2 regions of the Gottfriedia acidiceleris genome follow, and region 2 is predicted to be linked to the other one. Evidence: a T-box and tRNA genes for the amino acid it is inferred to sense, from the RefSeq annotation. Region 2 holds a T-box; the other holds one or more tRNA genes.
The links. The T-box of region 2 lies ahead of serS (serine--tRNA ligase). A T-box ahead of a tRNA ligase gene usually reads a tRNA of that ligase, here a tRNA-Ser.

Region 1 (6,844 bases), 1.6 Mb from region 2:
ATTTTAATCGGTGTATCGAATTGCCTTTGCCCTGGAGTAATGGCTCCTGTTTGATAACCAGTTAAAAGGGTTGCACCCTTTACAGTTGAACCCATCTCATAAGAGGAAGTAAGGTTTCCCGTTGCGTAATCTACAATTTTATTTTTTCCTGTCTTTTTGTCTTTAACAATTTGCTTACCAGACATTGCTAAAATTTCACCCGTTTTTGGGTTAATCATCGTAACAAATGCACGATCCAAATATCGACCATTTGACGTTGCTTTAGCTTTTAAAAGCTCTCTTTTAACTATTTCATCAACCTTACCTTGAAGTTCAATATCAATTGATAGTACTAAATCACTTCCAGGCTCCCCTTCTGTAATCACTTTCGTATCAACAACATTTCCATTTGAATCAATAACATTTTGTGCCTTACCTTTTGTACCACGTAAAACATCTTCATACTGCTTTTCAATATAACTTTTTCCTACACGATCATTACGGTCATAACCACGTGCTAAATAATAATCGACATTTTGAGCAGGTAATCCTTCTTTTTCGGAAGTAATATTTCCTAAAATTGTTCGGAACGTATCACCATAAACGTATTTTCTTTCCCAATTTGTCGTTACATCTACACCTGGGAGCTCATCCAAATGTTCACTAACTGTTGCATATTCTTTTTCAGTAACTCCCTCACTTTTAATTGTTTGTGGAGTTAGTGCATAACCAGCACTCATTTGCTTGTAAATTGCAAGGATTTGTAAGTCATTTGCACTAAGTGAATTGATATCATCTGCTGAAATTTTATCAAGCTGTAAATTATAGTAAGCTTTATTGTAAGCAGGGTCATCATCTTTATTTTGGGCTTTTAGTGTTTTATTCTCTTCTTTTGAGATTAGATTTTTTGCATCTTTAGGATTTGTTAATAACCAATAATCTTTTTTATCTCGTTCAGTTATTTTATTAGTTGGCATCTTAAGATAACTTTTTAACTTTGTAGCCATTGTTAATAACTCACCTGAAGTTGTCCCTTTTTTTCTTGTATACGTAATTGTACGTAAAGGCGTATTATCTACGACAACCTTTCCATTACGATCTAAAATTTTTCCCCTTGGTACAGCTTGATCGACGGTCATATTTTCTGTACGCTCTAATTCTAATTTATAGTCTTCACCTTTAACAATTTGTACGACACCTAATCTTAGAATTAAAAATGAAAATAAGACAAACACAAGAAAAAATAGTGTATTCAGTCGTGTTGGTAATGTGATTTTATATTTCTTAGGCTTATTCATTTTTTCTCCTCTTTTTTCTACAATTACTTATTCTACATATTAATATTTTAATGATTTGAAAAAGGAATCACTGCTAAGTTTTTGACAATTTAGTGAAAATACTTAAGCATGCTTATATTCTAATTTCCTCATTACGAAATAGACCAAAAGGTGTCCTGCACCAAACAAACACATTAATAATGGAATAACTTGTTCTGGTTGGAATAGTGATGTACAAACAATGAACACGGCAATAGAAAGCATTCTACCGCTATTTAAATACACTTCACGTATAACGATATATTCAACTCTATATTCCCTGGCCTTATACGATTTTCCTATTATATCATATGTTAAAGATAAGTAAGGTACTAAAATGATTGGATATGCTAAAGAAATTATTGCACCGTAAATGATTAATAAAGGAAATGAAACTTTAAAAGCGATTACAAAAACAGCGCAAAATAGTAAAAAACCACCAATAAATATAGCTTTCATTCTAAAATTTTCCTTTATAATTCTAGTAACAATATAATAGGTAATAAAGCTAATTAACGATGTAATTAATCCGTATTTCCCTAATGCAAATTCACTTCCTGTGGATAAGAAAATATAAATTGAAATAACAAACACAAAAATCCCTTCACGAATCCCCTGAAAGAAATTAGCATATGTTACTTTCCGCCAATTTTCATTTAATTTTCTTTCTTGAATGACGCGCTTAATATTGAACTCACTATCAAGTTCCCGTCTAACTAAGAAACAACTTAAGGCCACTGCACATATAAATAAAATAACGGCAGCAAGAAACACAAAATGGTAACCTTTATTTCCAATCATTGAAGAAATAATCGCTCCAGCTATAAATGGACCGAGCATTCCCGTGAACGAATTAATTAGCCCTAAGAAACCATTAAAAAATTGTCTAGTTTCAGGTTCTGTAACTTCAAACGTTAATAAGTTAAACGCTAAATAGTAACAGCCATTACCTACCCCTAAAATCGCTCCAATTAAAATTGTTGCTAATAATGTCTTCGTTTCAAATAGTAAAACGACTATGTAGAATATTGCCAAAAAAGAAATACCAGCTCTTAAAATAAAAACTCGATCAATTGTTTTAGCTAATCTGCCTGCTATTACAAATGTAAGAGCTTGAAAAAATGCGATCGAAAATTGGTAAGAAGCAATTGGTAAATAATTATTTGATTGCTTCCACAAATAAACATTTACAAATGTGCTAGATAAAGCTGTCGCTAAAGTAAACAATCCACCGACACTCAGTAAAAGAATTAAGTCTTTATTTAAATCTACGTCACCTATTAAAAATTTCCACTTACTCATACTATACTCTCCTTTGTCTCATGAACTAGTTTTCCGAGTAAATGAAAATTTATCCTTTTTTTTAACATAAAAAAAAACACTACTTAATTAAATTAAGTAGTGTTCATTTTTTATAAATTATTTAGCAGCTTGGTATAACTCTTCTACTTTTTCCCAGTTTACTACATTCCAGAATGCACCTACGTAGTCTGGGCGTTTGTTTTGGTAGTTTAAGTAGTAAGCATGCTCCCATACATCTAAACCTAAGATAGGAGTTTTACCTTCCATTAGAGGTGAATCTTGGTTAGCTGTGCTAGTCACTTCTAACTCACCATTGTTTACTACTAACCAAGCCCAACCAGAACCGAAACGAGTTAATGCAGCTTGAGTGAAAGCAGCTTTAAACTCATCTAAGCTACCGAATTTAGCGTTAATTGCTTCAGCAACTTCACCAACTGGAGTGCCTGTGCCTTCTGGAGTTAATAAAGTCCAGAATAAGCTATGGTTAGCATGTCCACCACCATTGTTACGTACAGCTGTACGGATACCCTCTGGAAGTGCATCTAAGTTAGAAATTAATTCTTCAATTGAAGAAGCAGCTACTTCTTTACCTTCTAAAGCAGCGTTTAAGTTTGTTACATATGTATTGTGATGACGAGTGTGGTGAATATTCATTGTTTCTTTATCAAAGTGTGGCTCTAATGCATCATATGCATAAGGTAATTGTGGTAATTCAAATTTTGACATTTTTTATTTCCTCCCAAAGATAATAGTGAATTTCAATTTAAAGTTATCAAATATACTGAAAGATTTCAATAGTAATGCTCAGAAAAGGGAAAGAAAGTAAAAAAGATTAATTTTTGGAAGAAAATTATTTAAGCAATGTGGATCATAGAAGATTAAAAAACGAAAAAAGTCTTCCACATGAAAGTTGAAGACTTTTTTCACTAATTAAGGAGTAAGAGGGATTCGAACCCCCGCGGGCTGTTACACCCCTGTCGGTTTTCAAGACCGATCCCTTCAGCCGGACTTGGGTATTACTCCATAATAAAATATTGGTAGCGGCGGAGGGAGTCGAACCCACGACCTCACGGGTATGAACCGTACGCTCTAGCCAGCTGAGCTACACCGCCAAACTATATAAATGGCTCCGCAGGTAGGATTCGAACCTACGACCACTCGGTTAACAGCCGAGTGCTCTACCACTGAGCTACTGCGGAATAATTCGTATTGTCCTTAAGACAATATTTAATTTATCATATTCTAAACTAGAGGTCAACACTTTTTATTATTTTTTTTGATTATTAATTTATATTAACTATTTTTAAGTGAAAAAATTGTTTTATCTATATTTAAAAGCAAAACTCACTTTCGATTCTAAAGTCATTGTCCTTCTCTTCTTATTTACTCTTATCATTCTAATTAAAGTTTAATATTCAATTACCAAAAAAAGATTATAATATACAAAATAGCCCGAAAGTTACATAATAAATTTCGGGAAGTGAAATAACATAAAAAAGAAAGGATGAGTTTATGAATATATTTAAACAATTTTGGTTTAGTTTATACTCGCCAAAAACAATATTAAGATTTAGACTCCAAAAAATCGGTAAAACAATCTTTTTTCTTTTCCTACTTGCAATTTTATATACTCTTCCTGGATTCTTTTCATTAGTAAAAGATGTGAAGCTTCAGGTGAACAATTTTTCTGATTTGCTTAAAGATAATGTTCAGACAATTTCTTTAAGCAAAGGATCAATAACAATAAATGACAATACTCCATTTGAACGAAATATTGGCGAATATAAATATGCTTTTTATCCAAATGAAACAGTTATACCTACAAAATTAAAAAATGAACAGTATGCATTTGTTGTATTAAAAAATAGAATAATTATGAAAAATGATAAAGGTGAGCAAGATTTCCCTTACCCTTCATTAAAATCAGGTGTAATAAATAAAGCCAAAGTTACAAAATTTATTGAAAATATAAAAGAAGCACTTCCAGTAGTCTTAATCGCGTTATTTTTCTTATTTTATTTGGGTTACAGTATTTTCATATTTATAGTTGCTACATTATTAGCGTTTTTAACAGCTTTATTTAAGTCGACTAAGCACTTGCCTTTCAGACAACGCTTTGCCATTGTTTCGTATAGCTTAACACTACCTACTGTTATTTATTTATTGCTCGGATTATTGAAAATAAATATTCTATTCCAAACTTTAATTTTTATTTTAATAACAGTTGCTATGTTCACATTAACAATTAAAAATTTACCTTCTAAAAAATAATGTTTGATGAAGTGTGTTTCACACTTCTTTTTTTTTGCTAAAATATTTATTAGTCCAAGCTCCTAGTAGGAATATTCGTTGTGGACAAGCATATAGTCTACAAAAGGAGTGATTATTAATGAAAAAAATAGCTTTTTTACTAGGTTCTTTATTGCTTGCATATATAATATTCTTTGACCTACAAGTAGGGACAATCCCAACTAAACATATTGCTACAGTGGCAAAAGCCACAAAATCTGAAACAAAATCAACCTCACTTCCAAAATATGAGAAAATTCAAGTTAAAAACGGTGACACTGTTTTAGGAATTATTGAAGACCTTAATCCTGATTTTAACCAGCCAATTAGCCAAATTACAAAAGATTTTAGCGCATTAAACAATGGACTTTCACCTACTAAAATTCAAAGTGGAAAATCATATAAATTCCCAATTTACTCTTCACAAAAATAAAATTTGTGATATATTTCTTTAGAACCAGTTGATAAAATGAGTAATCATGAAGAAAATATGATAATGTAGATTTATAAAAAATAGAAATAAAGTTATTTTTGAAGGAGCGAGTTACTCGTGAACGAAATTACACATAGAAGTAAAACACGTGCAGTTAAAGTAGGTAATGTAGTTGTTGGTGGAGCAAATGAAATCTCAATCCAAAGTATGACAACGACAAAAACACACGATGTTGAAGCAACAGTTGCAGAAATTAAACGACTTGAAGAAGCTGGATGTCAGATTGTTCGAGTTGCAGTACCAGACGAAAGAGCTGCAAATGCAATTGCCGATATAAAAAAACAAATTAACATACCACTTGTTGCAGATATACACTTTGATTATAAATTAGCCTTAAAAGCAATTGAAGGCGGAGTAGATAAAATAAGAATTAATCCAGGTAATATCGGTCGTAAAGAAAAAGTTGAGGCAGTAGTAAATGCTGCTAAAGCTAAAGGAATTCCGATTCGTATCGGTGTTAATGCTGGTTCATTAGAAAAACGAATCTTAGAGAAATACGGTTACCCAACTGCTGATGGAATGGTTGAAAGTGCATTACATCATATTAAAATCCTTGAAGATTTAGATTTCCATGACATCATCGTTTCGATGAAAGCATCAGATGTAAACCTTGCAATTGAAGCATATGAAAAAGCATCAAAAGCTTTCGATTATCCTTTACATTTAGGTATTACTGAATCTGGTACTTTGTTTGCTGGTACAGTTAAGAGTGCTGCTGGTTTAGGTGCAATCATTAGTAAAGGGATCGGAAATACAATGCGTATCTCATTAAGCGCAGATCCAGTTGAAGAAGTAAAAGTTGCAAGAGAATTACTTAAATCTTTCGGTTTATCTTCAAATGCTGCAACATTAATTTCATGTCCTACATGTGGTCGTATCGAAATTGACCTTATTAGTATCGCAAATGATGTTGAAGAATACATTTCGACACTAAAAGTACCAATTAAAGTTGCCGTACTTGGATGCGCAGTAAACGGTCCTGGTGAAGCACGCGAAGCAGACATTGGTATTGCTGGAGCTCGTGGTGAAGGATTACTATTCCGTCACGGGGAAATCGTACGTAAAGTACCAGAAGCAACAATGGTTGAAGAACTAAAACGCGAAATCGACATCATTGCCAAAGAAAAACTAGCTGAACTAGAAGCAGCAAAAGGTTAATAATAACAAAAAGGTTAAGGACACTGCTCCTTAACCTTTTTTATTCTTTTCCTATCTTTCTCAAATCGAATAATCTTGAGGAATAAATACTTTCAATTCATTAGGACGGACAAATACCCTTTCTCCAAGTTGAATTTTTAGTTCGTAAAATAATTCGTTCATGAGTTCGATTTCAACATAATCATTTGTATCCTCCCGTAGAACTTCCACATATACGATCGGTCCAACAGCATGAATATGGGTTACGATTGCACTGATCGATGTTTGATTTGTTTCAAATTTTTCAATTGTAATTTGATGGGGACGA
Region 2 (6,844 bases):
GATAAACGTTTGTATATGCTTACCTGTTTGCTTCCTCTTGCCTATCTATTCATCACTATAAATTATGCAGGATACTGGATGACCAAAAATGTTTACTTAAACCATAATACTGCCGGTTATATTATGTTAGATGGTGTCTTATCTATCATTATGTTAGTTTTAGGTGAATTGATTATAATTAAGGCTATTAAGAAATGAATGGAATTGTGGAACACTCCTAATTATAAAATTAATGTTAAAACGATCGAAATAAAAAGCAGATGGACCTGAGAATTATTTCTCAAATACCATCTGCTTTTTTAATTATTTAATTACTTCTTTTCCACCCATATATGGACGAAGAACTTCAGGAATAATTACTGAGCCATCTGCTTGTTGGTAGTTTTCTAAAATTGCAGAAACCGTTCGTCCAATTGCTAGACCAGAGCCGTTTAATGTATGAACAAATTCTGGTTTTCCTTTCGGATCACGTCTAAAGCGTATATTCGCTCTTCTTGCTTGGAACGCCTCAAAGTTACTACAAGAAGAAATTTCTTTGTATGCATCATAGCTTGGTAACCAAACTTCAATGTCGTACGTTTTTGCAGAAGAAAATCCAATATCTCCAGCACATAATGTAATGACACGGTATGGTAATCCTAATAATTGAAGAACTTTTTCAGCTTGACCTGTTAATTTTTCTAACTCAATATAAGAATCTTCAGGTTTTACAAAGCGCACTAGTTCAACTTTATTAAATTGATGTTGGCGAATTAATCCTCGTGTGTCACGACCAGCAGAACCTGCCTCAGAACGGAAACATGCGCTATATGCAGTATATGCAATCGGTAATTGAGCAGCATCAAGAATTTCGTCACGGTGATAGTTTGTTACAGGTACTTCTGCAGTTGGTACTAAGAAAAAGTCTTCTTTCTCGATACGGAATGCGTCTTCTTCAAATTTTGGTAGTTGTCCTGTGCCGATCATGCTAGCACGATTTACAAGGTTTGGAGGTAATACTTCAGTGTATCCATGCTCCTCTGTGTGAAGATCTAACATAAAGCTGATTAAGGCACGTTCAAGTCTAGCTCCTAAGCCTTTATAGAAAGTAAAACGGCTACCAGTAACTTTTGCTCCACGTTCGAAGTCTAAAATGTCTAAATCTACTCCTAAGTCCCAATGTGCCTTAGGTTCAAAATCAAATGTACGAACTTCACCTATTCTACGAATTTCAACATTATCGTCTTCTGTTAATCCAACTGGTACTGAATCACTAACTAAGTTGGGAATTGTAAATAAAATAGCATCTAGTTGTTCTTCTAAAGTTCTAATCTCTTCATCTAAAGCTTTAATTTTATCTCCAACTTCTCTCATCTCAACAATTAGTGCTTCTGCATCTTTTTTCTCACGCTTTAATACACTAATTTCTTGGCTAACTTCATTCCGTCGGCTTTTTAAACCTTCAACCTGAACAAGTAGTTCTCTACGGTTTAAATCTAAGTCTTCAAATTTTTCGATATAGCTTATGTCGCCACCACGTAACTGAAGTTTTGTTTTAACATCTTCAAAATTACTACGTAATAATTTAATGTCTAACATTTTTAATTCCTCCTATTCTTTTATTGTCTAAAGGATAAAAATAAATACAAAAAAGCCCTCATCCCATAAAAGGGACGAGAGCTACCCGCGTTGCCACCCTAATTGAAGAATTAATATTAATCCTTCCACCTTAGTATAGTTAACGGACTATAGTACCGGAGTTACTTACTAGCTTTACAGCATTCCGTAACCCGCTCAAGAATGGATTCACAAGTCTTCATTATCGGTTTGCACCAACCACCGACTCTCTATAAATTTAGAACTTGCTACTATTTTCTTTCATCACTTTAAACAATTTAAATTATATAATAATTTACTATAAGCTTTTACTTTTTTCAATAGTTACATACTTAAATTTGCACTTTTTTCTTTAACCATCTCTACAAAGTAATTCATAAAACGGTAATCATTCGTTAATTCTGGATGAAAAGATGCTGCTAACATGTGATTTTGTCTAACTGCTACAATATTCCCCTCATGTTCTGCAATAACTTCTGCATCACCTGATACTGAACGAATAAATGGTGCTCTGATAAATACAGCTGGGTAGTCTTCACATACACCATTAATTGGGATGTTTACTTCAAAACTATCCACTTGTCTACCATAAGCATTACGTTCAGCTACCATATCCATAACTCCTAGATGCACCGTGTCATCATTTGCAATCTCTTTTGAAAGTAAGATCATGCCTGCACATGTACCGAATGCTGGTAAACCATTTTCGATTTTCTCTTTTAATGGTTCTAATAACCCAACGTGGTCAAGTAACTTACGCATTGCAGTGCTCTCTCCACCAGGTAATACAATACCATTAAGTCCATCTAAATGGTCTACACGTTTCACGATAACAGCTTCAGCACCACATGCTTTAATTGCATTTATATGTTCTTGAACTGCACCTTGTAATGCTAATACACCTATTTTCATAAATTCACCAACTTAAATGCTACGATCTTGCATACGATCTGCTGCAGCAAGTTGTCTCATGTCGATACCTTTCATAGCAGGACCTAAGTTTTTAGAAAGGTTAGCGATTAATTCATAATCTTGATAGTGAGTAGTAGCTTGTACAATCGCACGAGCAAATTTCTCAGGGTTTTCTGACTTGAAGATACCAGATCCTACGAATACACCGTCAGCTCCTAATTCCATCATTAAAGCTGCGTCTGCAGGTGTTGCTACGCCGCCAGCCGCAAAGTTAACAACTGGTAAACGACCAAGCTCTTTAATTTGAAGTAATAATTCAAATGGAGCGCCAAGGTTTTTAGCTTCAACCATTAATTCATCACGAGATAAACCAACTACTTTGCGGATTTCTCCGTTAATTTGGCGTAAGTGACGTACTGCTTCTACAATGTTCCCAGTACCTGGCTCACCTTTTGTACGTAGCATAGATGCGCCTTCACCAATACGACGAAGTGCTTCACCTAAGTTACGGCAACCACAAACGAATGGAACAGTGTAATCTGATTTATTAATATGGAAGATATCATCTGCTGGAGATAATACTTCACTCTCATCGATGTAATCTACTCCCATTGCTTCTAAAACACGCGCTTCAACGATATGTCCAATACGTGCTTTAGCCATTACAGGAATACTAACAGCGTTAAGAATTTCCTCAGTAATACTTGTATCAGCCATACGAGCTACTCCACCAGCTGCACGAATGTCAGATGGTACCTTTTCTAATGCCATTACTGCTACTGCACCAGCAGCTTCTGCAATTTTAGCTTGCTCAGCATTTACTACGTCCATAATAACGCCGCCTTTTTGCATTTCTGCCATGCCGCGTTTTACACGTTCTGTTCCTGTTAAATTCATTGTTATGCCCCTCCATTATTAAAGCTTACTTGGTAACATTTTAGTATTTCTCTTCCCCTAGTTAAAGTTACCTTACTTTTATTTTACTGAAAAAATGACAACTTAACAATTACTGATATATTTATATAGAAATTTATTTAAATAAACCACCAATTCCGCTTATGATACTATCCCATAAATTTCCAAAAAATGATCCAATTCCTCTAAATGATAAAACTAGCCAATTTGCTTTATCAACACTTTTATCAACTACTAAATCGTACGATTGATTATTAGTATTGATAAATCCTAAATCTTCATTCTTTGAAGATTTAACCACTATTTGTCCAACCTTAGTACCTTTTTTAATTGGAGCTTTAATATTGCCATCCTTATCGATTGACTTACCTGATAATTGGACTGTTGCTTTATAATTTTTAGCTTCACCGCGTTTTACAGCTAAAGTAACGTCGTCTTTTGCTACCACTTTTACTTCTTTATCTTTACCTTTAACTACTTTTACTGTTTTATTACCTTTTATTGTTTGTCCTTTTGAAACTAATGTAACCTTTTCGAAGTTACTGAACCCGTAATCCATTAATTTAGCTGTTTCACTAAATCTTGAGTTATAAGAGTTTGCCCCCATTACAACAGTAATATAACGTTGACCGTCTCTTTTAGCAGTTCCAGTAAAACAGAAGCCTGCAGAATCTGTTGAACCTGTTTTTAATCCATCCATACCTGGGTACTGAAATACTAATCCTGGTAACATCCAGTTCCAGTTATCCATTTTTACTGGATATTTTCCGCCCTCTTGGAATGTTTTCTTTGGAATTGAAGAAGTTTGAAGTACTTCAGGATATGTTTTGATTAGATTATAAGCTAATTTTGCAACACCGTTTGCTGACATAATATTTTCATCAGTAAGGGAAGTTCCCTCTGGTTGCATACCTTGTAAGTCTTTGTTTACTAAACCAGTAGCATTAACAAATTTAACGTCTCCTAAGCCTAATTGCTTTGCTTTAGCGATCATTAATTGGACGAAGTTTTTCTCAGATCCACCAATTTTTTCTGCTAGTGCTATTGTCGCACCGTTTGCTGAATAAATAGCAGCTGCTTCGTATAATTCTCTAACTGTATATTGACCACCTAATTCAAGTGGTACGTTAGATAATCCAGTGTTTTGGGAGATTTTATGAGCATAATCAGAAACTGTTACCTTCTCGTCCCAAGAAATTTTTCCATTTTTTATCGCTTCATTAACTAGATACTCTGTCATCATTTTAGACATACTTGCAATCGGTAATGGAGCTTTTGAATTTTTTTCATATAATATTTTCCCTGAATTTGCATCAACTAAAATTGCAGCTTTAGCTTGAATGCCTAAAACATCCTCTGCAGCAACAGGTCGTAAATTCATTGGGATAATTATAGTTATCGCTAATGCTATTACGATCAATTTCGTTAGTATTTTCTTTCCAATCACTGTTTTACCTCCAACCTTTAATCTCACTTGTACATTTTAACACATTTATTTCCCAAAAAATAGGCAACTACAATTTCTTGTAATTGCCCTAGGTAGATTGCTTAAATTATTATAGTGAGTAATTTGGTGCTTCTTTTGTAATATGAACATCGTGTGGATGACTTTCACGTAATCCAGCACCAGACATACGAATAAACTGTGCGTTATCTCTTAATTCTTTTAATGTAGCAGTACCACAGTAACCCATACCAGCTCTAATTCCACCAATTAGTTGGTGAACTGTATCAGCTAATGGGCCTTTATATGGAACACGTCCTTCGATACCTTCAGGAACTAGTTTTTTATTACCCTCTTGGAAATAACGATCTTTACTTCCTCTTTCCATTGCTCCAACAGAACCCATACCACGGTATACTTTAAATTGTCTACCTTGGAAGATTTCTGTTTCACCAGGGCTTTCTTGTACACCAGCAAACATACTACCTAACATAACTACATGTCCACCAGCTGCAAGAGCTTTAACGATATCTCCAGAGTATTTAATACCACCATCTGCAATAATAGGAACTCCGTACTCTCTAGCTACAGAAGCACAATCATAAACTGCAGTTAGTTGAGGAACACCTACTCCAGCAACAACACGAGTAGTACAGATAGAACCTGGTCCAATACCAACCTTTACGATATCTGCTCCAGCTTCAATAAGTTCTTTAGTTGCTTCACCTGTTGCAACATTACCAGCGATTATTGCCAAATCTGGGAATCTACTTCTAATTTCTTGTACTTTTTCAATAACGCCTTTAGAGTGACCATGTGCTGTATCAATTACAATTACATCGACATTAGCTTTCACTAAAAACTCTACTCTTTGAAGTGCATCTTTTGTTACTCCTACTGCTGCACCTACAAGTAATCGTCCTTGTTGATCTTTCGCTGAGTTTGGAAACTCAATTACTTTTTCAATATCCTTAATTGTAATTAGGCCCTTTAAAGTACCGTCTTCATTAACTAGGGGTAGCTTTTCAATTTTATGTTTTTGAAGAATTTTTTCTGCTTCTGCAAGTGTAGTTCCAACAGGAGCAGTTACTAGATTTTCTTTTGTCATAACATCTGAAATAACAATTGAATAATCTTGAATAAAACGTAAATCACGATTTGTTAAAATACCTACTAATTTTCTATTCTCTGTATCGTTTACGATCGGTACACCTGAAATACGATATTTACCCATTAAATATTCAGCGTCTGCTACTTTATGAGTCGGTGTTAAGAAGAATGGATCATCAATTACACCACTTTCAGAACGCTTTACTTTGTCTACCTGTTCAGCTTGCTCTTCAATTGACATATTTTTGTGGATGATACCTAATCCACCTTGTCTAGCCATTGCAATAGCCATATCTGCTTCTGTAACTGTATCCATTCCTGCGCTGATTAATGGAATATTTAATTGAATTTTCTCAGTTAATCTCACACTTACATCAACTTGATTTGGAAGTACTTCAGATTTCGCTGGAACTAGTAAAACATCATCAAAAGTAAGTCCTTCTTTTACGAATTTTGATTCCCACATAAAAAAGCCCCCCTATACACGTATAAATATTATTAGTAGATTAACAATAGGATAAAACACTGTCAAGGAAGTCAAATTATGTTTAAATATTCAGTTAATAAGGAGTTCCTCTCTTATGTTATACTCGTATAGTAATGTTTGGGATGAGCTATGTTATTTTAGCTCTGCACAATATTCAAAAAACTATCTTCAAACAAAATATGAACGAACAAATTCCAAGGAACAAAAAACGAAGGCTTTCCGTAATGCTTATCCGTTTTTATATTATATTGAGCATGGGAAAAGTTATTTTCATGCAGCTCAAAATTCTCAAATTAATGTAAAACCTACATTACTGTTTTATGGGCTTGTACAATTATTAAAAGCTTGTATCCTCACCGTAGATCCTGATTACCCAAGTA

Region 1: it has a tRNA-Ser gene. The T-box ahead of serS (serine--tRNA ligase) is inferred to sense a tRNA for this amino acid. The anticodon was not compared.

What each region holds. Positions count from the first base shown of each region.
Region 1 is NZ_CP096034.1:1,577,460-1,584,303, reverse strand. Features, by position in the region: gene MY490_RS07490 (peptidoglycan D,D-transpeptidase FtsI family protein) at 1-1,277, opposite strand, end outside; gene MY490_RS07485 (MFS transporter) at 1,380-2,597, opposite strand; gene MY490_RS07480 (superoxide dismutase) at 2,715-3,323, opposite strand; tRNA gene MY490_RS07475 (tRNA-Ser) at 3,531-3,620, opposite strand; tRNA gene MY490_RS07470 (tRNA-Met) at 3,633-3,709, opposite strand; tRNA gene MY490_RS07465 (tRNA-Asn) at 3,722-3,796, opposite strand; gene MY490_RS07460 (DUF1189 domain-containing protein) at 4,110-4,868, shown strand; gene MY490_RS07455 (hypothetical protein) at 4,987-5,319, shown strand; gene ispG (flavodoxin-dependent (E)-4-hydroxy-3-methylbut-2-enyl-diphosphate synthase) at 5,437-6,537, shown strand; gene MY490_RS07445 (sulfate/molybdate ABC transporter ATP-binding protein) at 6,598-6,844, opposite strand, start outside.
Region 2 is NZ_CP096034.1:23,405-30,248, reverse strand. Features, by position in the region: partial or broken gene MY490_RS00110 (carbon starvation protein A) at 1-198, shown strand, start outside; gene serS (serine--tRNA ligase) at 304-1,578, opposite strand; T-box leader at 1,646-1,870, opposite strand; gene pdxT (pyridoxal 5'-phosphate synthase glutaminase subunit PdxT) at 1,921-2,508, opposite strand; gene pdxS (pyridoxal 5'-phosphate synthase lyase subunit PdxS) at 2,521-3,405, opposite strand; gene MY490_RS00090 (serine hydrolase) at 3,539-4,867, opposite strand; gene guaB (IMP dehydrogenase) at 4,980-6,443, opposite strand; gene MY490_RS00080 (YaaC family protein) at 6,559-6,844, shown strand, end outside.